Regions from separate parts of the Pelagicoccus enzymogenes genome, predicted to be linked through region 1. Evidence: riboswitches for the same ligand, from Rfam matches in the RefSeq annotation. Region 1 holds a riboswitch; the other holds the start of a gene.

The links. A riboswitch is a leader RNA that binds a small molecule or an ion and turns the genes downstream of it on or off. The one in region 1 is predicted to bind thiamine pyrophosphate.
Region 2: linked by a shared signal. The riboswitch ahead of IEN85_RS18845 (TonB-dependent receptor) and the one ahead of thiC (phosphomethylpyrimidine synthase ThiC) in region 1 are both predicted to bind thiamine pyrophosphate.

Annotation. Positions count from the first base shown of each region.
Region 1 is NZ_JACYFG010000022.1:55,434-67,300, forward strand. It holds gene IEN85_RS10455 (carbohydrate binding family 9 domain-containing protein) at 1-1,169, opposite strand, end outside; gene IEN85_RS10460 (rhamnogalacturonidase) at 1,670-3,310, shown strand; gene IEN85_RS10465 (hypothetical protein) at 3,322-3,804, opposite strand; gene IEN85_RS10470 (hypothetical protein) at 4,054-4,557, opposite strand; gene IEN85_RS10475 (PLD nuclease N-terminal domain-containing protein) at 4,554-4,814, opposite strand; gene IEN85_RS10480 (hypothetical protein) at 4,826-4,984, opposite strand; gene IEN85_RS10485 (hypothetical protein) at 4,986-5,786, opposite strand; gene IEN85_RS10490 (RDD family protein) at 5,823-6,458, opposite strand; gene IEN85_RS10495 (GTP pyrophosphokinase) at 6,777-7,193, opposite strand; gene hemW (radical SAM family heme chaperone HemW) at 7,337-8,503, opposite strand; gene IEN85_RS10505 (IPT/TIG domain-containing protein) at 8,617-9,534, shown strand; TPP riboswitch at 9,784-9,897, shown strand; gene thiC (phosphomethylpyrimidine synthase ThiC) at 9,959-11,867, shown strand, end outside.
Region 2 is NZ_JACYFG010000050.1:14,233-26,099, forward strand. It holds gene IEN85_RS18825 (AAA family ATPase) at 1-465, opposite strand, end outside; gene pnuC (nicotinamide riboside transporter PnuC) at 455-1,066, opposite strand; gene IEN85_RS18835 (PepSY-associated TM helix domain-containing protein) at 1,256-2,365, shown strand; gene IEN85_RS18840 (TonB-dependent receptor) at 2,365-4,464, shown strand; TPP riboswitch at 4,878-5,009, shown strand; gene IEN85_RS18845 (TonB-dependent receptor) at 5,080-7,176, shown strand; gene IEN85_RS18850 (DUF2254 domain-containing protein) at 7,500-8,807, shown strand; gene IEN85_RS25025 (hypothetical protein) at 9,047-9,292, opposite strand; gene IEN85_RS18860 (hypothetical protein) at 9,646-10,869, shown strand; gene IEN85_RS18865 (shikimate 5-dehydrogenase) at 11,121-11,867, opposite strand, start outside.

The DNA of each region.
Region 1 (11,867 bases):
GTAGGACTGTCGAACTTGAAGCCCCAGCCGTATGCCTCGCTGTCTTGGTCGCGACCGGTCGAGCTCGTCGTCTGATAGTACAGCGAACTATCCAGCAAGTTCGCCGGACGTCCAAACAGGTCGCCCGTCGTGTAGTTCAAGTCTAACCCGAACAGCGTGGCGTTTCCGTTGCTCAACGGATCCCCCGAAGTCGCGATCACCCCCACTCCCGCCTCGTCCGAAAGGTTCAGCAACACGCGAGCCACCGCCAGATCTTTGGCTTCGATCTCCCCCGCCGCCTCCGTACGCACCCCGAGCACCCCGAAGTTTACCGGCCCCTCTCGGCCAGAAATACGGGCGCCCGCCACGATATCGACGATCTCGCCGCGACGTCCCAAACCCATGCGACGCGAGTAGTACGGCAAGGGATTGTTGTTGATCAAGCTGTACGAGAAAACGCCGGCGTCTTGCAGGAAGAAAGCTCGCTTTTCCGGAAACTTCACCGGGAACCGCGTCAAGTTGACGACTCGATCGTCCACCTCAGCATCCGCGAAATCGGTATTCACCGTAACCACCGCGGTGGTCGATTCGGTGAGCTTGTAGAACAAGTCGAAACTCGGTTTGAAGTTCGAAAAATCCGTATCGCTTCTAGAGTCTTCGGAATAGGTAATCGAAAGAGACGGGCGTAGCTCGAAACCGGCCGCTCGCTGCAAACCAGCCAATCCTCGTAGCCGCCCCGCATTCGCGAGGTTGTTCACCTCGAATTGCCGTTGCGTCCCATTCCAACGCAATCGCTCGCCGGAGCGCGCGATGACGCGTTCCATGTTCAAGCCCCAAGCCTCCACATCCGATTTAAAGGAGAGCGTAGAAAACGGAATGAAGCCCTCGGCCACCCAACCTCCTGCGGTTCGGTTTGTAACCACATCCCAAATACCATCCCAGTCAGCATTCAATGTCGCCCCACCCCGAATCAAGGCGTCGCGACGCGCCCCGAGCGCGTTGAACGCGAAATAGTAGCCATTTCGCAGGTCGAGAAACGGGTCGAGTACCAGAGCGAAAAAATCGTCACCGTTAAGATCCGAGTCGCGTTTGAGCTGGGTTGCGACGATCGATTCCGCTTCAGGATCGCTCGCGACTAAACCGAAGTAGATCTTGTCGTCGTCGAACGCCATATACACTTCAGTTTGCATGCTTGGCTCCATCCCAGGTCTCGGTTCAACCTGCCAAAACGACACGATGGGTTCGACACCCTGCCAAGCGACATCGTCCAATATCCCATCGATTCGCGGCGGTTCCGCCAAACGAGAACCCTGCCAAGTGGAGAGGCCCTGGGCGCAAACTCCACACGCGATAATGGCAGTTGCAATTATGATGCTAAGCAGGCGCAGACTCGACATGCGCGCACCTAGCACCTGATGCGCCACGGGAGGGGAACAAAAGATAGATGGCAATAATTGACCTATTAATGACCCACTGAAGAAAATCGACGCCTATCAGGCTTCGCGAGCAGACGGGTCCTGGACGATAATCTCGCTGGCGATACAAGCTCCAAATCGTGCAACCGCGGATGCAGAGACGAGCCTAGGCACGACGACCGATCCCACTTCCCTTTCATCCTCACGACGCTTCTTCAGACTGTACGGACTGAAAAGGCTCGAAGCTCCCAACTTCCGCCCGATAAAAAGCTTCAATGTCCCCAGCCTTTTTCAACGTCCGCACCTTCGGAGCCCTCGGCAACGGTGAAGCCCATGACGGCGCCGCCATTCAAGCTGCCATCGACGCAGCGGCAGCAGCGGGAGGCGGCACCGTGCTCTTTCCCTCCGGCACTTTCCCAAGCTTCACCCTGCACCTGCGCTCGCGGGTGGCCATCCACTTGGAACCTGGCTCAAGGCTGCTCGCGGACTATCCCAATCCAGAAAAGCAGGCTGGATACGACCTGCCCGAAGCTAGCGAGACAGGAGAAAAGCAGTATCAGGACTTTGGGCACAGTCACTTTCGCAATAGCCTTATCTACGGGGAAGATCTGGATTCCATTTCCATCACGGGATTCGGAACGATCGACGGACTTGCCCTCGTCGGCGCTCACCACGTAGGCCTGCCTGGAGAGCCGCCCAGTCCGTTCCAGGGAGAAAACCACGGCGCCATCGACGATTTTCACGACTACGACCTCGCCGAAACGCCGTTCCAAGGAAACAAGGCGATCGCCCTGAAAAACTGCCGCAACGTCACCCTGCGCGACTTCACCCTTTTTCGAGGCGGGCACTTTGCCCTGCTCGCCACCGGAGTAGACAATCTCACGATCGATAACTTGAAAGTGGATACGAATCGCGACGCTTTCGATATCGACTCGTGCCGCAATGTACGCATCTCGAACTGTTCGGTAAATTCCCCTCACGACGACGCGATCGTATTGAAAACCTCGCTCGCGCTCGGAGAAATCCGCCCCTGCGAAAACATAACCATCACCAACTGCGCGGTGAGCGGCTACTCGATTGGCTCGCTTATCGATGGAAGCTACGATCGCAGCTTCAAGCGGGCTACCGACAATGACGGCCCGACCGGACGCATCAAGATCGGTACCGAGTCGAACGGAGACTTTCGCAATATCGCTATCACGAACTGCACGTTCGACCACTGCCGCGGACTCGCGCTGGAAACCGTGGACGGCGCCACCATAGAGGACATCGTAGTTTCGAACATCACGATGCGCGACATCGTCACGGCGCCCTTTTTTCTAAGGCTCGGAGCGCGTTGTCGCGGCCCTGAGGGCACTCCGGTCGGAAAACTGCGACGTGTCTCCATCTCCAACGTAAACGTGTACGACGCCGACTCCCGATACGCCGCTCAAGTGATGGGCGAACCGGACCATCCCATCGAAGACGTTTCATTCAACAACATCCGCATCGAGTACAAGGGTGGCACTACCCTCGAACAGGTGGCTGAACAACCCAGCGAGTTGGTGAACCCTTTTTTCCTTCGCCAAGAGGAGCCGGGAGTGGTTGGCCCTCGAGATCCCTTCGCCGTGCCGGAGAGACCCCGCGCCTATCCCGAACCAAGCATGTTCGGACTCCTTCCCGCCTACGGGATTTACGCTAGGCACGCGAAAAGAATCAGGTTTTCCGACGTATCACTTCGTTTGATACAAGCAGACGAACGCCCCGCAATCGTGTTGAACGATGCCGCGGATGTCGAATTCTTCCATTGCCGCCTTCCCGAGGAAAACGGAACTGCTCTGCTGCATCTCGCTTCCGTCAAGGACCTGCGCATCCTCCATTGCGAAAGCTTGAAAGACTGCGAACTCGCCCAAGCGTCCCATAAGACGCTTCCCTGAAGTATGCTAGATCAAAGGGCGATGTCTTCCTCGCCGGAGATATTGAGGTCATCCTGCTTGAAGTCGGCTATGCCCTTCGCCTTGTCGTTCGCGTAGGCGAGAGACTGGGCCCTGGTCGCATAGTGCTTGTAAGTGCTGTTGGCCAGTCGGATGCAGTTTCGAGCAATCCCTAGAGTGCTTGCCTGCAGTCCTTCGAAAGTCGTGACTCGCAGAATCCCTTGCCCGTCGATGAAGACGGAAAAGCCCGATTGCTGGAAGAAGGCGAAAAGGGCGAGCCAGAACGGATCCTCAATCTCGGAGAGGCGGTAACTGCTGCGCACGATGTTTCCGGGAGATTCGGTCTCCTCTTTTCCCAAGTCCTCGACAATTCTTACCGGCGATGCTGCAAAAATGGGATTGGCGGACCCATTCGCTTGCAAGCTGACCGTTTGGCCGTCTCGCAAGCTTAGCTCCAGCTTGCCAAAATGGGTTTGGAAAATCTCTTCTGTGTTCACGTCTTCTTCGATAGTCAGATTCCTAGCATCATGCGTTCCACCTGTTGGGTATCGCTCCCAACGCTGTGCATTGCACGAAAACGGTTTAAGTTGCAGCGCTTCCGAGATGTCCACAAGCTCCTACTTGATCTTAATCGATACGCTTTTGCGACGAATCTGAGAAATACTTGACCTTGAGTCGACAAAGTTAACCAGCATTTGTAAAACTCTAGAGCGTTAACCGAGAACTACACAAAGCTGCGTTCCCTCTCACTCTGATGCGCTCAATTTCTCCCTCTCGGGGCTGGTCGCGCCCACTTCCTGCTTTTGTGAATACGGCTCGAGAAGCGGCTCCTTGAAAAGCAGGACCAACAACAACAGCGCCACGAAGTTAACTCCCAAGCCCAGCGGTTGCCCGTTGAGGAGAGAAAGAAACCAGACACTCCCGAAGGCAAAGTTGAAATTCAGGGAGAGTCCGGAGATCCCAAGCGTAACATAGGCTCCCGCTGCCACGAAATAGGAAAACAGCGGCGAATAGAAAACCGGCACCTGAAGCGAGTAGAAAATCTTGAGGTGAAGCGTTTCGCTGCGGTCCGCGACCAAACGCAGTCCCGCAAATATCCCGTAAACGTAAATCGAGCATGCAATCGCCACGATGATCAGCAAGCCAAGCGAAAAACCTTGCTGAAACAGGGGAGCCGTACTCGTCACTGCTCCCGTAAACCCACCCCCAATCGAGGCGATCAAATGGACGTTCGCGAGCCAGGGTTTCATGACTTTGGCAGCTCTCGCGACGCACCGGGCTCGCGGCTTTCAGGTCGGACCAACAGGTAGATAGCGCTGCCCAAAAACGGAAACAGAAAAATTCCGGTCACCCAAAGTAGCTTGTGCACGCTGCTTAGCTTCGGGTTTCTAAGGCAACTGACCAAGGCGGTCAGCATGAGGGCCAAGAGTCCTCCGAGAATGAGTAGCACGAATATTTCAGCGATGCCGACATTCGTCAGCAGGAGTAGCGGATCAGCGGAACGCATAGGCAGTTGAGTTAGCGGTTTTCTTCGGCGGCGGATACGAGCTTTGGCTCCTTAGCCCCATACGCCTTCCTCTCCAATTCGTGTATTAGATTATTCGATACCGAGTGGCGAAGAGCGAGGTAGGTAATGGGAATTCCGGTCAGCCCACCTCGCATGGTGAAATTCATCATACTATTTCATATTTTTGAGCTTACCCCCTCGCAGCTTCCAGAAAGTTTGATCTTGGGTCACGACATAAAAGTCCATGCGGTGTAGGTAATTTAAGAATACATGAGTCTCCAAGGGGCGTTCCGAAACTACATGGCTCATGGTCAGGGCAGCTAGCGACGCCCCTTCGGGCATGTTGCCGGGACTCTTGTCCAGAACCAAACAGCTGGCGAAGAGCTTCTCCGTACGTTCAATCTCGCCTCCATCTGCCGAAACGCGGAAGCGATAGTGCCCACCCACCAGCACAGCGTCAGGATCGCGGGTGGCAGCGAGAGCGTAGACCAGAAAACCGTCGCCGTCGATATCCGGTAGCACGGCGATGTTGTAGCTGTCGGAACAGAACTCGTCGAAGGCGCCAGAGGCGAGAAGCCGCGCCTTGAAGGCAGCGCTTTGGTAGCGAGTCAGAGCTTGCTTCTCGACCTTTGAAAAGGACGGAGCCTTCTTGCCTTTTTGCTCGATCTGAAAGATCGCCAAGTGTTCGCCGTCGTAGTCGCCCACGAAAGTGACAAGCGAGTTCTTGCCATTGCGTTCCGTGACCCAGCCTCGCAGCGGATACCGAGAAAGGTCGAGGCCTTGGGCCAGCATTAAATCGGTAGCCACTGCTGCCATCTGGTCGCGTTCAAAGATCTCCTTCCCCAGCTTCTCCACATCCTTCACGGAAAAATCCTCGACGGGATTGGCAATCAGCCTTCCCGCCAGCAAGCAGCCTAGGACGAACAAAAGAGGAAAGAAGCGCCTTGTCATATTCTTTCCATCGAGTGACATGTCCGTTTGTATTCTATTTTCAGATACGCACCCAATTTAGGATGCTTGCTCGAGTCGGGACTCCCGCTTAATATCCAGCTCTTCTGGAGTGGGACGGATCACGACCGTGCCAGCAATGAAGTCATGCAGGGCGCGGCGTTTATCGTTGGTCAACATCGTTACGATTTCAGCCAAGAACCACAGTCCCATCACCATGGGCACCCAAGAGATATAGATCGACTCCTCGAAATGAGAAACTCCTGTCTGCGTGAAAGCCACCACGTAAAGCGCCACGCTCAAAAGCAACGGAACCGCATCGCGCAAGAACGCTTGCGGCATGCCTATCGGACGTTCCGTCTTCGCGTCCACCACACGGATCCCGCATTTCAGCTTGCCGATGGTCCCGCCGAAATTGCCGTGGAAGTAGATCGAGTATCCGTAAAAGAAGAGCGTGACGAACACGTTGACCGTTATGTAGGCCGCGGGCAGCACGTCGTAAATGATTACCGGAAGCAAGCTGGTGACCGGCCACAGGATCGCTCCGTCGATAAAGGGCGATAAAAAACGCGGCCAGAAAGTAGAGTAACGCTCTTCGGGAGCGGCGACTCGGCTTTTGTAGTGATTGTAAACCAGAGCTGCGATGAGAACAACCACAGCGAGGTTGATGAGCATGGAGATCAGGGATTCGGCCATTTTAAAACAAGAGGCTGCAGGGGAACGGATTTTGAGTCGCGGACGGAAAAACGGATACGCGATTGAGCTGGGTGGGCGATCGCCGTATCTGCCGTTGCGCGACAAGATGAGCCAGCTCCGCAAAAGGGGAATTCGCCGAGTCGACTCGTGAGGAAACGCCGAAAGTATTAAGAGTATTTACGGACTGTCAACACAGCTCATTGAGACGAGCCGCTTTTGCGCTCACAGGAGCGTTAGGGCGTGTTCGTGGTTAACCTCAAAGCTGGCAGGAACCTAGGTTCGCTCGCAACTCAGGCCCCACCCTCACAAGCCCCCCCCTCAAAGGTCGCGGGTCAAACGGGTAAGTCCCTTCGCATACTTCTTGAGCTGCTTGTTCGTGGGATGGTCCGCCAGATTCGAAATCATGTCAGCGATCTTAACCTTACTCGCCAACGGATTCGCAGCCACGCGCTCCAAGTACGCATCGTAGTCTTCGCCGGGAGTCTTGCTCAGCAATTCCACCGCCGCGATACACTGCTCTGGTATGCCCGCTTCTTGTAGTTGTTCCTTGGACACATCGCAGTCTTCCAGCACGTCGTGCAACCAAGCGACAACCTGAGCCTCCACGTCTTCGCCCACTCGGCTCGCCACCGCCCGCGGGTGCTCGATGTAGGGAACTTGCCCGTTGCGGCGATATTGGCCGTCGTGGGCTTGAGTGGCGATTCTTTGGGCGGCAACTACGATGTTCGGATCCATGAAGATCACCTTATGCGAGTTCGGCCGAGATGCAACCCTTGCCCTCACGCAAGGCCCCGCGCCGCGAAACGGTTTTGCGCTGCGGTCTGCAGCAAGCTGCAAGCCGAGGCAGAAGAGGCGAGTCGGTTTCTATGGACTGTCTCTCAACCGAAGCGGCCCAGCAACGCTTCGCCCACCGCATCCGCCACCATACGGCCCTCCGGAGTCAGGCGAAGCACATCGCCTTCCCTGAGCGCCTTACCTTCTTCTACCAATTGATCGAAGAAAGCGACCTGACGCAGCGTCCTGCCGAAACGCCGCTCCAAGGCAGCCAGATCGACCCCTTCGTTCATGCGCAAACCGAAAATCAAGGAATCTTCCAAGAGCAAGCCATCGCTCAACTCCGTCCGATCGACCAGCCCGCGCTCGCCCCGTTCCAATCCTGCGAGCCAATCCTTCAGGTCCGGCGTGTTGGTGTGGCGACTTCCCGCCCACTGGCTCGATCCGGACGGACCGACGCCGATCCACTCCGCCATTCGCCAAGTATACACATTATGGAGGCATTGGTGCCCGGGCCGAGCGTAGTTGGAAATTTCATACTGCTGAAATCCTCCGTTCTCCGCCTCCTCCCACATGGCCGTGTAGAAACGGGCCTCGCGGTCCGGGTCGATGGAGACCTTGCCTTGCTGCAACTTGATAAAAAGCGCGGTATCCTCCTCGAAGGTAAGGCAATAGGTGGACAGGTGGTCTGGCTGCAAGGCGAGCGCCCCTCGCACGTCCGCCCGCCATTCTTCCTCGGTTTGCGTTGGAATGGCGAAGATCAAGTCCACGTTCACGGAACGAAACCCGACCTCCCGAATGAGATTGTAGGCCTTGTGGATTTGCTTGAGCGAATGCTGGCGACCCAAGGCCTCGAGCAGACGCTCGTTTAGGCTTTGGATTCCCATGGAAATCCGGGTAACCCCCGCTTCCTTGAGGGCTTCGAGCTTGTCGCGCTTCACCGAGGAGGGCGCCATCTCCACCGTCCACTCCTGAGTCGGCATCCCCAGGGCATCCGTTATGGACGATCCGACTTTCAGCATGTCGGCCGCCGGCAGCAGCCCCGGAGTCCCACCGCCCCAGAACATGGTATCGATTTTTCGGCTACCAACGTCTACCAGCTCCAGCTCCCGCTTCACCCCGTCGATGTAGCTGAGGATTCCCTTGCGATCCGACTGTATCTGATAGAAGCCGCAAAAGTCGCAAGAGGTGGAGCAAAAGGGCACGTGCAGGTAAAGCCCTAACGGCGTTTCCCCGTGCCGCTGCGGCACCTTGTGTTTGCTTTTGCTCACGCTTTGTCCTCCATTTATCTTAAATCGCAACGGACCCGTGAACTATTTGCTTCACCGCAAGTCCGTTATGTGATTGCAATACAGGCATTAATTCACTCTACCAGCCCGAAAACATGGATAAGCGAATTTCCAAAACCAACCGTAGAACCTGGCTCGCGATCGTTCTCGCGCCGATTGCCCTTTTTCTCGCCGGGTGCGACTTGAAGCTCGTCGACCTCACTCCGTCGACCCACAAGGCCAACCCGTCGCGTACCTACTCAATCACCGCCCAGGTTTCCGTAAAGAACAATGCGGTCGTGGAAGGCAGCGTCCGTCCCGAGATCATCATCGACGGCAAGGCCCACTCCATGAGCCGCGTTCCGGGCAGCGATTCCCTTTACGAATACGACTACACCATGCCGCCCGGCCGCGACAAGGCAGCCTACTACCTGCTCGTCCGCTACCAGCGCAAGACCGCCACCGCAGTGGTCTCCAAGGAAATCCCTACCGACGTCAAGACCATCCAAGTCGAGAACCGCTACTCGGTCGAGCTGGAGGTCAATCGCGCTCCTGTCGGCACCCGTATCGCCATCCTTGGACGCGGCTTCACGCGTGACGACAAGGTTATGGTCGGCGGCACGCCAGCGGTCACCCAAGCTGAGAGCTCCACTTCCCTCGCCTTCTACGTCCCCAGCCTCCCTGAAGGGCGCAACTACAACGTAACCGTGCTTGGCCTCAACGGCGAGCTTTCCGCTGGAAGCCTAAGGGTTGACGCCTCCAACATTCGCGTATCCCCTGGCAGCCTCAGCCTCCGCAAGGGCCAACGCGGCATCCTGGCTTTCTCCATCCCGACCGAAGCCCCTCCGGGCGGCCTCGCCGTAACCGTCACCACCGACGTGCCTGACAGCGTGATCATGCCAGAGGTGGTCATCCCAGCCGGCCAACGCTCCACCAGCATCCGCGTGGAAGGCGGCGAACCCGGCTCCGGCAACCTCTACGTCGAGCTCGGCGGCTACTCGGACGTGGTGATCCCCATCACCGTCACCAACTAGCCGACACCCCGTAACGCTTTTCCAAGCCCCGCCAGCCCAGCAGCTGCGGGGCTTTTTCGCGTCTGGAGGGACGACTGCCACGTCGTCCGCGCTGCAAAAGGCGACTTCACATCCATCCCCATCATATCCAATCCAGCCGCCCGCGGAACGGCCAGCCCACCTCTTCCGGACGTTCAAACAGCGACCCCGAACTCCTTTTCCCAAAAAATTCCCTTCCCCTCTCATCCTCCATCCCTCAGCCTTCCAGCTTCTTAAACATAGGGGAGTCCCACGCGTGGGGCCGAGACAGGAAGACGTGCGCTTCCCATACCCTTCGAACCTGATACGGGTCATGCCGTCGAAGGGAATGTCTCCTCCGTTCAAGCGGAGCGCCTCCCCTCTCTGACATGGCCTGAGACTTCAACCGCTCATTCTTTTCGAAACCATGTCAGACACACAAAACAACGCCTCCTCGACCTTCGAGCCCCTCCCGAACTCCCGCCGCATCTACATCGCCGGTTCCCGCGACGACATCCGCGTCCCCATGCGCGAGATTACGCTCAACGACACCCGCAAGCCCGACGGCTCCACCGAGCCCAACGGGCCCGTGCGCGTCTACGACTGCTCCGGCCCCTGGGGCGACCCCGACTACCACCGCGACGTGGAAAAGGGCCTGCCCGAAATCCGCCGCCAATGGATCCTCGAGCGCGGCGACGTCGAGGAGTACCAAGGCCGCGAGCTCAAGGCCGCCGACGACGGCTACCTCTCCGACGTGCACCGCTCCAAGGCCGAAGAATCCGGCAAGCTCAAGCGTTTCGACAACTCCCAGAGAAAGCCCCTCCGGGCCAGCAAGGGCACGCCCGTCACCCAGCTGCACTACGCCCGCCAAGGGATCATTACTCCGGAAATGGAGTTCGTCGCCATCCGCGAGAACGCCAAGCTGCAAAACGCCAAGGAGTCGCTCAAGATGAACGCCAACGCCCCGCGCAACTCCCTGCTCAAGCAGCATCCGGGCAACCCATGGGGCGCCAATATCCCCGACGAAATCACCCCCGAGTTCGTACGCGACGAGGTCGCCCGCGGACGCGCCATCATTCCAGCCAACGTCAACCACACCGAGCTGGAGCCCATGATCATCGGCCGCAACTTCCTCGTGAAGATCAACGCCAACATCGGCAACTCCGCCATCGCCTCCTCCATCGAAGAGGAAGTCGAAAAGATGCGCTGGGCCACCAAGTGGGGCGGCGACACCGTGATGGACCTCTCCACCGGCAAGAACATCCACCAAACCCGCGAGTGGATCCTGCGCAACTCCCCCGTGCCCATCGGCACCGTGCCCATCTACCAAGCCCTCGAAAAGGTCAACGGCAAGGCCGAGGACCTCACCTGGGAAATCTACCGCGACACCCTCATCGAGCAATGCGAGCAAGGCGTCGACTACTTCACCATCCACGCCGGCGTCCTCCTGCGCTTCATCCCGCAAACCGCCCAGCGCATGACCGGCATCGTCTCCCGCGGCGGTTCCATCATGGCCAAGTGGTGCCTCAGCCACCACAAGGAAAACTTCCTCTACACGCATTGGGACGATATCTGCGACATCTGCGCCGCCTACGACGTTTCCTTCTCCATCGGCGACGGCCTCCGTCCCGGCTCCATCGCCGACGCCAACGACTACCCGCAGTTCGCCGAGCTCGAGGTACAAGGCGACCTCACCAAGCGCGCTTGGGCCAAGGGCTGCCAAGTCATGAACGAAGGCCCCGGCCACGTACCTATGCACATGATTCAGGAGAACATGGAGAAGCAGCTCGAGTGGTGCCACGAAGCCCCCTTCTACACGCTCGGCCCGCTTACCACCGACGTGGCTCCCGGCTACGACCACATCACCTCCGGCATCGGCGCCGCCATGATCGGCTGGTACGGCTGCGCCATGCTCTGCTACGTCACGCCCAAGGAACACCTTGGCCTGCCCAACAAGGACGACGTGAAGTATGGAGTCATCACCTACAAGATCGCCGCCCACGCCGCCGACCTCGCCAAGGGCCACCCCGCGGCCCAGTACCGCGACAACGCCCTCTCCAAGGCTCGTTTCGAATTCCGTTGGGAAGACCAATTCGCGCTCAGCCTCGATCCAGAGACTGCGATGAAGTTCCACGACGAAACCCTGCCGCAAGACGCTGCCAAGACCGCTCACTTCTGCTCCATGTGCGGACCCAACTTCTGCTCCATGAAGATCACCGACGACGTGCGCAAGTACGCCGAAGAGCAAGGTATGGAAACGCCTGACGAAGCCCTCGCGGCCGGCATGGAGGAAAAGTCCAAGCAGTTCCGCGAAAGCGGCGGCGAAGTCTACCAAT
Region 2 (11,867 bases), on a different contig from region 1:
GGGCTGGATTTCGTATCTTTTGAGCATTGCTTGGAAGCAGTTGTGAAGCTTGCTGCGTTCCTCTGGGCCGACGCGTTGGCCGGGGTCGTCCTCCCAGGGGATGTCGGGCATGCAGAAGAAATAGCGCGTGTAGTCTCGCTTCAGGAAACGTTCGTCTACCCAGGGAATGTGCGTGTCGAAGTAGTGCTCCGCGTAAAGGATGGAGGAGAGCAGGTTGGTGTCGTGCAGGACGAAGCGCTTGGCCTCAGCGGCCGCTTCGTCTTCGCCTTTCAATTGGCCTCGGGCAATGGGATCGAGGTCGCGGGCCTCCAGGGGGCGTTGGACGAGGTCGACGTATTCGCGCACGTATTCGGCGGAAAACGGTTCCCCGAGTTCCTCGGCGATCGCCCGAATGAGGGAAGTCTTGCCGGTGCATTCCGCTCCGGTGAAAACGATGCGCGCGGGAGATTTGGACTCAGCGTTCACGGGCTGCGATTTCCTTTCTCCAGCTGGTGTAGCCCAGCACCGCCAGAGCGGTGAAAACGAGGAACATGGCGACCGCGACCCAATAGCCTTGGCTGCCCCAGAGCGCAACGAAGGCGAGGTCGGCGACAATCCAGGCCAGCCAGTTTTCGATGTACTTGCGGCTGAGCATCCATTGGGCGAGGAAGGAGAGGGTGGTGGCGAAGGCATCGAGGTAGGGGGAGGCCCCTTCGGTGTAGCGCGAAAGCAGGACGCCGATCGCGAGCGTGCCGCCCAGTCCGATCGCGATGGCGCAGGCCAGCGGAGCGCCCCTTAGGCGACTGATGCGCAATTCGCTTGCCGCCCTTTGCCCTGCTTGGCTCGTGGCCCGGCTCCATTGCCGCCAGCCGTAGAGCGAGATGGGGATGAAGCAGGCGTTCAAGGCCATGGCGGCGTAGAGTCCGGCGGAAAAGCTGAGGTAGGCGTACAGCCCGTAGCAAAGGACGTAGAAGGGCCAGGCCAGGACCTTTTCCTTGATGCTCAGGTAGACGCCGGCGAGGCCGGTTGCGGTGCCAAGCCATTCCACGAGAGAGGTTTGCTGGATTTGTTCGATGAAAAGGTCCATTGGGAGCCTAGCTTTCAAAACCAAGTTCGGGCGGCCTGTCGATACTTGCTGCGCTCTGAAAGAGGGCCGCTCGACCCTGTGGCCCGTATGGAAGGGATGCTTCGGAAAGCTGCGGGTTTCAGTTTCTGTTGAAAACGAGTCTCAAGAACAGGCTTGACCTCCTTATGGCTTGGCCTATCGCTAACGCACTTGCGACTCATTCTCATAAAAATCCATTTATATCTCGGGCTGGTTGGCGGCGCTCTTTTGAGCGTGGTAGCGATCACGGGAGCGCTCTATGCCTATGAGCCTCAATTGAGGCAGTGGTGGAGCGAGGAGGTGGAGGCGTGGGAACCTGCTACGGCGCTCGGCCCTCGCGAGTTGAGCGAGACGATTCGTTCTTGGGGATGGGAAGGCGAGGCCACGGCCTTTCGATGGCCGGAGAGCGCCAAGGCGCCGGTGTGGGTTATTTGGCGAGAGGAATCGGGCGCCCGGCAGGACTTCATGTTGGACGCGCTCACGGGGCGGCGTTTGCCTCGAGCGGAGCAGGCCCGAGCGTTTTTCCACGGCGTTCTGTCCATTCATCGAACTCTCACGCTAGGCGAGGCTGGTACGAAGATCGTGGGAGCATCCGCCGCGTCGTTGCTTGTGCTGACCTTGAGCGGATTGTTTATCGCGGTGCGTCGTTGGCGTGACGCGAAGCGAGTTTGGATACCCGCGAAGAGCGAGGCTCGCGCTAAGGCGCCGCGAGTGCGGTGGCGCTTTCTGCATCGCATGGTGGGAGCGTGGGCGACGCCTTGGCTTTTGCTGATGCCCTTGACGGGAATGGTTTGGAGCTTCGACGCCTATGCGGACTTTTTGAAGCGTCTGGGTGGGCCGAGCCGATTCCCGAGCTATCCGAGCCTGTCGTCGAGTGTCGGGGCGGAGAGCGTGGCCTGGGACGAAATTTGGCAGCGTTGCTTGGAGAAGGTGCCAAGCCAGACGACGATGCGACTTATGATGCCGACGAAGCCCGGGCAACCGGTCCGCTTCGAATGGAGTCCGGAGGACGTTGCTTCCTTTGCCATGCGGTCGAAGCTTTTCTTGGATCCAGCATCTGGATACGTGCTTGATGAGCACCCGTGGGAGGAATTCAGCTCAGGAGAGCAGCTGGTGCGCTGGGCGTATCCGCTGCACACGGGACGCATCGCTGGAGTGGCGGGGCAGACTGTGGCCTTTTTCGGATCACTCACGATGCCCTTTTTCTTCGGGACGGGGCTCTACCTCTACTTAGCCCGGAAGCGAAAAGCCCGAGCGGCGAAAATTTTAAACTACGAATAATGATGAATAAGCGTAATAACATCAAAGCGACTTACTCGGTTGCGCTCGCGGCCTTGGGAGCAATCTCTCTCACGGCTCAGGAGGAACTCGGCGCTGCCCATGAGCTCGACGCCTTTACGGTGACGACTGCGACTCGGGTGGAGAAGCAGATTAGCTCGATTCCGCAAAGCGTTTCGATCGTATCCGAGCAGTCCCTACAGGACCAGCTTTCGATTTCGAGTGATTTGATTTCCGCTCTTTCCCAGATGGCGCCTAGCTACTCTCCGAGTCGCGGCAAGATGACGGGAGCCGGCGAAACCTTCCGCGGTCGCAGCCCGCTTTTCATGATCGATGGCGTGCCGCAATCCAATCCCTTGCGTGATGGAAGTCGCGATGGCTACACGATCGATCCTGCGATGATCGAGCGAGTCGAACTGGTGCACGGCGCTTCCGCGGCTCAAGGAATGGGAGCGACTGGAGGTATCATCAACTACGTGACCAAGCGAGCTCCGGCGGTAGATGGCTTGCGACAGTGGGCTGAGTTCGGCGTCAATACCAGCGAAGAGCTCGAGTCAGCCGGTGTCGGCTATCGTTCCGCTTACGGAGTGGGATATCGCGAGGGAGCGGTTGGCTTTGTCGGAGGTGTGACTTACGAGTGGCGCCCGATGTCATTCGATGCGGATGGAAATCTGGTGGGCATCGACAATACTCAAGGCGATACCATGAACTCCAGCACTTTGGACTTGTATGGAAAAGTCACCTACAACCTAGACGCGGACCAGGAGCTTCGGGTCATGGTGAACAAGTTTAAGATGAAGCAGGATCTTGAATACGTGCAGGTGGCGGGTGACAGCTCCGAAGGAATTCCAACCACTTCGATCAAGGGAGAGACTCCAGGAAAGGCCACGCAGAACGACGTTGAAACCATTTCGGCGAGCTACCGGCACAATGACCTCGGGGGCGGAAAGCTCTCGGTTGACTTGTTCGCCAACGATTTTGCCGCAACCTACGGGGGCGGCACCTTTGGAACCTTCCGCTACGAAGGCGAGTTGATCTTCGACCAGTCGGAGAACCAGTCCGACAAGAAGGGCGCGAAGGTGACCTTCGTCCGCGACTTGGACTATCTTGGCGATTTGGGCATGGTGACGGGAATCGATTTCTTCGAAGACACCACGCAGCAGGTCCTGGTGCAGACGGATCGCCAATGGGTTCCCGAGACAAGCTACAAGAGTTGGGCGCCTTACGTGCAGTTTGATCGCCTTGTCGGCGATTTTGTAGTTACTTCCGGAATACGTTTTGAGAACGCCAAGCTCGAGGTCGGAGATTTCACCACGCTCGAATCCTACGGGAGCCAAGATGTCGCTGGAGGCAGCCCCGATTTCGAGGAAGTACTTTTCAATCTAGGCGCGACCTACCGGGTGAACGAGCCTCTGACTGTGTTTGCCAGCTACACGCAAGGTTTTGGCATGGCTGACGTAGGACGCGTTCTGCGTGGCATCAATGTGCCGGACCAGGACGTGGACGATTTTCTCGATCTTGAACCGGTCGTGACCGACAACTACGAACTCGGGGCGCGTTGGGTATCCGAAGGGTGGAGGGCGTCGTTGAGCGCCTATTGGTCGACCTCGGATCTCGGTAGCCGCTTGCAGGCGAACGAGGACGGTATCTACATGGTTCGCCGCGAGAAAACGGAGATCTGGGGCGCTGAAGCGGAGCTGGAACGCTCATTCGGAAAGCGCGACGAGCTGGGCGGCGTTTTTGCATGGGTGGACGGAAAGTCGGATACCGATGGCGACGGATCGGTGGACACGCGTCTTGACGGAGCCAATATTCCACCGGCTCGCTTGAACCTTTACTGGAATCGGAACTGGAGCGAAGGCCTGCGCACGCGCTTGCAGGCATCGAACTATTTCGACAGCGACAGCCGAGGCTTCAGCGGATATACGGTTGTTGACCTACTGCTCTCCCACGAGCTGAAGAAGGGGCTGCTGACAGTCGGTTTCGAGAATGTATTGGATAAGCAATACATCACCTACTATTCCCAGACGGTAGGAAACGACAGTCGCTACTTCGCCGGCCGTGGCAGAACGCTGACTGCCAAGTACTCCTTCGAGTTCTAGGGCCATCAGGCGAAATCTACTTGTTGCAAAGACGTCCGGGAATAGCCGGGCGTCTTTTTTTGGATACGGCGGGCGCTCTGCTTCGCAGGGTAAATGACATTTACGGGATCAAGCTCGCGCAGAGGCGAGGACGTTAAGCGGGGTGGCGGAATTGTTAAGGTAGGGCTGAGCTCCGCCGTAAAGATTGTGCGGGTGCTAGGTCATCGCCGTTCTCTGGGTTTCCTGGTGGCATCGGAAGGCTGTTGACAGCTGTCCAAGCTGCTCCATCAGAGCGGCTTGAGAGGATTGGGCCTTGCCAGCAAAGATTGACGAATGAGCCTGCGGAAGCGGACCGGCGGCTGTTTACTGCGCAGCGAAGTGACGCATGCGTAACGGCTTGGTATTGACAAGGTCAGCGCGAAGTCTACTCCGGAAAGCATCCTTAGGGGCGACCTGGCATGGGTCTGAGATGCTTCCTTGCTGGCGGTGAAAGCTGTCGGCGCAGACGCGGTCCCTTAGAACCTGATCCGGTTGATACCGGCGTAGGAAAAGGTAAGAGCCGATCTCGAACGTGAGGGCGACTCGCTTTTCTTCGCTCATTGCCGGATCTCAAACGCAAACTATTGAGATCCAAAAATGTCCCAACGTAGAAATAAAATCATGCTCGCCGCTGCGGCGGCAGGCCTCGGCGCGTCCGCTTCTTGGGCGCAGAGCACCGAATCGATGGCGGTGGTGGAGCTTCCCGAGCTTTACGTGACCGGTTCGCTCTGGCAATCGGAGCTGCTGGACACCACAGCCAGCGTCACTGTGCTCGATTCCGACCGCTTCGCGGCCGATGGTTCGCAGCACTTCGAAAACCTGATCGACGCGATCCCGAACCTCACTTGGACGGGTGGCACTTCGCGTCCCCGCTACTTGCAAATTCGCGGCATCGGCGAGAATTCCCAGTTCGAGGGAGAGACTCCGGACTCCTCGGTCCGCTTCGTGATCGACGACCTCGACTTCACGGGAGTCGGCACCGTGGGCAGCCTTTTCGACATGCAGCAAGTCGAGGTGCTACGCGGTCCGCAGGCAGGCTCTTTCGGTCTTAATGCAGCCGGCGGCGTTATCAAGCTCGTATCCGCCGACCCGACTCCGACGCGTTCCGGACTGATCGAAACCAGCATCGGCGAGGACAGCCTCATTTCCGGTGGCATCGCTTTCGGCGGACCGCTGGGCGGCGAAAGGCTCATGTATCGCCTCTCGGTGCATCAGCTTTCCCAAGACGGCTGGCGCGAAAACCAGACGCTTGACCGCGATGATACCAACGAGCGCGACGAGCTCACCTCCCGCTTGAAGCTTCGCTGGCTGGCTACCGACGATTGGACTTGGGATGGCACGCTCTTTTATGCCGACGTCAACAACGGCTACGACGAATGGAGCTTGGACAACAGCGGTTTCCAAACCTATTCCGACGAGCCTGGCCGTGACGAGCAGGAGTCCTTCGCGGCCAGCCTGCGCGGAACGTGGCAACAGTCGGAGGACAGCACCTTCACGACGATCACCAGCCTCAGCCAAAGCGACTCGCTCTACAGCTACGATTCCGACTGGACGACGCTCAACAGCGAAGATCCTCGCTCTTACGACGCCTTCATGGAAATCGTGCGTGATCGCGAAGCCTTCTCCCAAGAGTTCCGCTACGACTCGCGTGCTGGCGGAGCCTTGGATCGCTGGACGCTTGGAGCTTATTTCGGCGTGCTCGACGAGAGCAGCGACATCGACTATCGCGACATGTGGAGCAGCCCCGAATGGCCCGTGTTGGCAGACTCCAGCTACGAGAGCGAAAATTACGCGCTCTTCGGCCAAGTCGAGAAGTCGCTCTCCGAATCCTCCCGTCTCGTTCTGGGGCTACGCAGCGAGTACTACTCGATTGAGGCCGCTTCCGAAGGCCTCTACTACGGCTCGCCTTTGCCCAGCGGTCGCGGCAAGGAATCCGGAACCGTGTTTGGCGGAAACCTGACCTTTGAGAACGACATCGCCGAAAACCACCTGTTCTTCGCGACATTGGCTCGTGGATACAAAGCTGGTGGCGCCAATATCGCGGCCTTCCTCGAAGAAGGCGATCCCTTGACCTATGGCGACGAAACCCTGTGGAACTACGAGCTCGGTCTCCGCAGCAATTGGTTTGATGGGAAGATGACCTCCTCCGTAACCGCTTTCTACCTTGATCGCAGTGATGCCCAGCTGCGCGACTCTGCGGGCGCTGGCGGATTCTTCCGTTACTTCACTTCCAACCAGGGCGACGCAGAGCACTTCGGTCTAGAAGCGGAAACCCGCTGGTACGTATCCGAAAACTGGACGCTTAACGCCGGTATTGGATTGCTTGATACGGAGCTTGCTTCCACTGGACGCGAACTGTCTAACGCGCCAAGCTTCACCTACAATGCTGGTCTCAGCTACAGCGGCAACAACGGCGTATTCGGCAATCTGCGTCTCAGCGGCCGCGACGAGTACTACGAGTCGAACAGCTCCAGCAACGACGAGCGACGTGACGCCTACACCGTAGTGAACGCCACGATCGGCTACGAGTTTGAGGAGTGGACTTTCTCGCTCTGGGCCAAAAACCTCTTCGACGAAGCGTACGCGAAGCGGCTTTTCTATTTCGGCAACGCCCAGCCAGACTGGACGCCGACCCGTTACGAGAATCCAGCTGACCCGCGCCAGATCGGGGTGACAGCGAGGTACGCGTTTTAGTCGCAATTGCGTTCGTATCGATATCAATTAACGGGTCCTCGCGCTGAGGGCCCGTTTTTTTGTGGTGATGATCCTCAAGATAGGCTCTTGCAGTGCGGACCGGGCGGTGCCGAGCGTAGCGACACATTCACCAGTTCCTCCAGAAGGAGGGACAACCTCCGTGTCGTCCGTGCTGCAGGAGCGATTCCGCTGCATTTGCGGATGGACCTATTTTTGTAGGGCGTCGTCCTCTGTATGGGGCGGAGTGGCTACCAAAACGGTTGCGGTTTCCGGTGTTTTCGGGTGGCTTGGTCCAGTTCTTGTAGACGACGGAATCGGCACTCATGAAAACTTATCTCAACAACCTTTTCGAGAGGGTTAGCCAAAGCCTCTGGCTGATGCCCGCTATGTCGATCACCTTGGCGATGGTGTCGGCCTATGGGATGCTTTATTGGGAGGGACTGGGCTTGGGGACTTGGGAAGATGTTCCCCTCGTTTACAGAAGCGGTCGTGAGACGTCGTTGGCGATTGTGGGCGCGATTGTTGGGTCGTTGGTAACGGTCGCAGGCGTTACTTTTTCGATCACCATCGTTTCGTTGACCTTGGCTTCCTCTCAGTTCGGTCCGCGGTTGTTGCGCAATTTTTTGAGGAGTCCGTCCTCGCAGGTGACGCTGGGGGCCTTGATCGGCTCGTTCGTCTACGGGATACTGATCATGCCGGCCATGGACGATGGCTGGGAAGCGGGCAAGGCCCATCCGTCGGTAACCTTGATGATCGTCTTAGCCTGCGTATGCGTGTGTTTGATTGTCCACTACATCCACCATGTTGCGACATCGATTCAAGCGGACTCCCTGGTTGCGTGCGTGTACAGGGAACTGGAGAGCAAGATAGAGGCCTTGCCTGAGCGCGAAACGGAAGAGGAGGGCAGCCAACAGCCCGAATGGGGCAAGGCTGACTTCGTTGTGCGAGCCAAGCGTTCGGGCTATCTGACCGCGATTGACCAGGAAGGTTTGTTGGAGACTGCCAAAAAGGGGAACGCGCGGATTTCGGTGCCGAAACGGGCGGGGCACTTCGTGGCGAAAGGAGAAGTGGTCGCCGAGGTCTTCGGCGATGTGAACGAGGCGTCCGTTTCGAAATCCATTTCAGATGCTATCTTCTTGGGGGATAAGCGTACTCCAGAGCAAAACCTGGAATTTCTGGTCGACCAATTGGTGGAGCTCGCTCTGCGGGCGATCTCTCCTGGTATCAACGATCCGAATACGGCGATCGTTTGTATCGATTACCTTTCGGCCGCCTTGCTGCAGGTGAGGTCAAAGTCGCTGCCGCCAGCTTGCCTCGTGGACGATGAAGGGGAATTGAGAGTGCACTGCCTACAAACAACCTACGATGGACTGATAAACGAGGCGTTTAATCAGTTGCGGCAGGCAGGCGCTGCGTATCCAGAAATTGTGATCAGAATCGTGAATTCTCTGGAACGAATCGGCGTTGGGCTGGCGCCTGACGACAAGAGGGTGCCAAGCTTGGCGAAGCAGCTGTCGCAGATTGTCCAGATGGAAAGTTCAAGTGCCCATCCTCGGGTCGATGGGGATCGGGAGGATATTGCTGCATCGATTGCCCGTTGCCAAAAGGTGTTTGCAGGGCATCGAGTGTAGGTGATTTTAGAAGGGACTCGCTTGTTCCTGCGCTTCGACGAGGGCGTTGACGACGATCATCAAGGTGGCGAAGGCGGCGGCCTTGCTTGGCTCGTTTAGCTTCAGCTTCTTGGGCAGCGTCTTGTTGGTCGCTTCCAGCCTGCTAAGAAGGCAAAAGAGCAGCAGCGGATCGCGGCTTAGCTCGACGAGCGCATCTTCATCGGACTTTCCTGGACTTCGCGATTGTTCGGCGGTGGCGTTCAGGAACTCTCGGGTGCAAGTATCGACGAGTCCGGCGCGGTTGGGGCTGCTTCGGTGCAGCTGGCCTCATGCATGGGGGCGACGGTGACGGGCGTGTGCAGCGGTAGAAATAGCGAACTTGGAGGTCCTTGGGCGCCGCGAATGTGGTCGATTATCAAATCCAAGGTATGAGTCGGTTCGAAGGTCGCTACGACGTCGTGTTCGGCTTCTATCTTGGCGGCAGCTGCGTTGTGGGCATCGAGCATGAGGGTACTGCTATCGCCGAGGCTTCCTGGATTTGGGATGAGGCAAGGGTTGGATAACTAGAGTAACTAGAGATGAAAATTTAGTAGTGGGCTGTGTGGGGAATGGCCAGTATCTTTTCTAGCTCCCGACGCGCTGTATTGAGTCCTGGTGGGAGGCTGGGAGTGAGGTCTTGTGTACTGAGGGGATCGATACTGCGAAGTCTTTTTAGCCCTGCTTTGTTAGATCGCCGGTGGGGTGAGGGGTATTGGACTGCATGGCACTGGTTGGATCGGGTTGTGCGCGGGACGGGCGTAAAGCCCGCGCCCTACGTCGTCGCTGGAATCGTGGGAGTTGAGGAAGGAGAGTGAGTTGATTGCTCGAAAGCGACTTGCTGGATGTTCTCTTAGGCTCTGGGACTAGGCTTGGCGTTGACGGAGGCTGGATTGGGCCTAGGGTGGCGCTACTACTTGTTATGCCGCTTGAATCCCTAGACTCTAACGTTTTTGATAAGAAGTATGGGGGCGGGTGTGCCTGCCTGTTTGGCTTGCCGTTTTTCTTGGCGGGCCTCGGGGTTATTGTTGCCACGATCCTGATCGCAGTTGGGGAGCTTGATGGGGATTTGCCGCTTTTCTTCGGTCTGCCGTTTGGAGGTGTCTTCGTCGCGGTGGGGGCGGGGATTCTGTTTTATCGCTCTGGCTTGAGGATCGATAAGGGGCAGGGAGAAGTTGCCTCTTGGTGGGGGTTGCTGGTCCCTCTGAGGACTAAGCGTTATGCGCTCGGCGATATCGAACTCGTGACCATCACGCATGAAATTCGCAGATCCAAGAATTCGTCCTATTCGGTGTATCCAGTAAAGCTGACGTTGAAGAAAGGCGGCGAGCTGAAAGTAACGGAAGAGCGCAAGGGATCTAACTCGCGGCGGGAGGCGGAGGCGATCGCCAAGTTTCTGGAGGTCGATATTGTGGATCGCTCGGGAGCTGGCGAAGTGCGCCGGAAGCATGTCGAGTTGGATATGAGCGTGAAGGATCGCTTTCGGAAAGGCCTTTTGCGTAACGACATCCCGGAGGTGCCGTTTGGGATGCGGTCCAAAGTGGAGTTCGATGAGTATTCCCTGTCGGTAAAGATCCCTCCCCTGGGGTTCCGGCCGTGGCTTTTGGTGCCGACCCTTGGCGTTGCCGTTTTCTTGGCGTTCCCGTTTTTCGGCATGCTGTTGCCGTTTTTGAATGATCAAGAAAGCGTCGACTGGTTTTTTTTCTTCTTCGTTGGGTTCGTCGCGTTGTTCATGGCGGCTCCGCTGTCCTTTGTTCTTCGCATGTGGATAGGGGCTTTGAAGGTTTCCGAATCGTTCCAGGTGGACCGGAATCGGCTCGTGTACGAAAGAGGTTGGCTTCTGAAGAAACGCGTCGAGATCGAGGCGGAGGAGATCGAGGAGCTGAGCTCTGGCTTGGTCCGTGGCAACAGTCGTCGGCCTTTCAACCTACAGGGCCATCCGATACAGCTGAGAAGCGACCGGATGGATCTGAAGATCGGAGCCCATCTTGGGAAAGAGGAGAGCGAGTACATCGTTGCCCTGATGAAGGCGGTGCTCGTTTCCTAGCCTTCAGCAGGGGCGCATGATGTCGCGGGCGTTGCGATCCAACGTTTGCCCGAGGCGATGGCGTTTTAGCCAACCAACGTCTATGCGGTATTTATAGTCCGGTTGCGCGCCCCGGCGCGTGGGGGGTGCCCGAGGTCGGGACTTTTAAGGCGTGGGAAATAATCGCGGCGATAACCGTCGATCGTAGTCGACGAAAGAAAGAGGCTACCAAAAATGCATTAGTCTCCGAATTCGGTGGAGAGGCTGGTTTGCTAGGTCGGATCCTCTCGCGCGAACTTGGAGGCTTGGGCTATCAGTTCCGCTGCGGGACGTATTCCGGTGTAGAGCACGAATTGCTCGATGGCCTGTAGGGTCATCACTTCAGCTCCGGTTATCACCGATTTTCCTTGGGAGCGGGCGAGTTTGATAAGAGGCGTTTCTGAGGGGAGGGCGACGACGTCGAATACGAATTTCGCGGAGCGTACGATTGTTTCGGGAAACGCTAAGTCTTCAGCGCTGGAACCGCCCTCCATGCCAATAGGGGTGACGTTTATGAGCAAGTTGGGCTCGTCGTTTTCCTCCAGGTTTGGCTTCCACTTGAATCCGTATTGCTGGGCCAAGGACGGACCTTTCTCGGGGTTGCGGGCTACGACCGCGCCGTTCTGGAAACCTGCGTCGCGCAGGGCGCAAGCCACTGCTTTGGCCATGCCGCCACTGCCGCGCAGGGCGAAGGTTAAATCGTTCGGGACGTTGTGCGATTTCAGAAGGGAGAAGACGGCCGTGTAGTCGGTGTTGTAGCCTTTGAGCTGGCCGGCTGTATTTACGATCGTATTGACCGACTGTATACCGGTAGCGGAGGGATCCAGTTCGTCGAGCATGGGGATGCAGTCCTCCTTGAAGGGCATGGAAATGGCGCAGCCACGAATGCCAAAGGCTCGTATGCCTCCGATCGCTGCGGCGAGGTCTTCGGTGGTGAAGGCCTTGTAAACGTAGTTGAGGCCGAGCTCGCGATAGAGGTA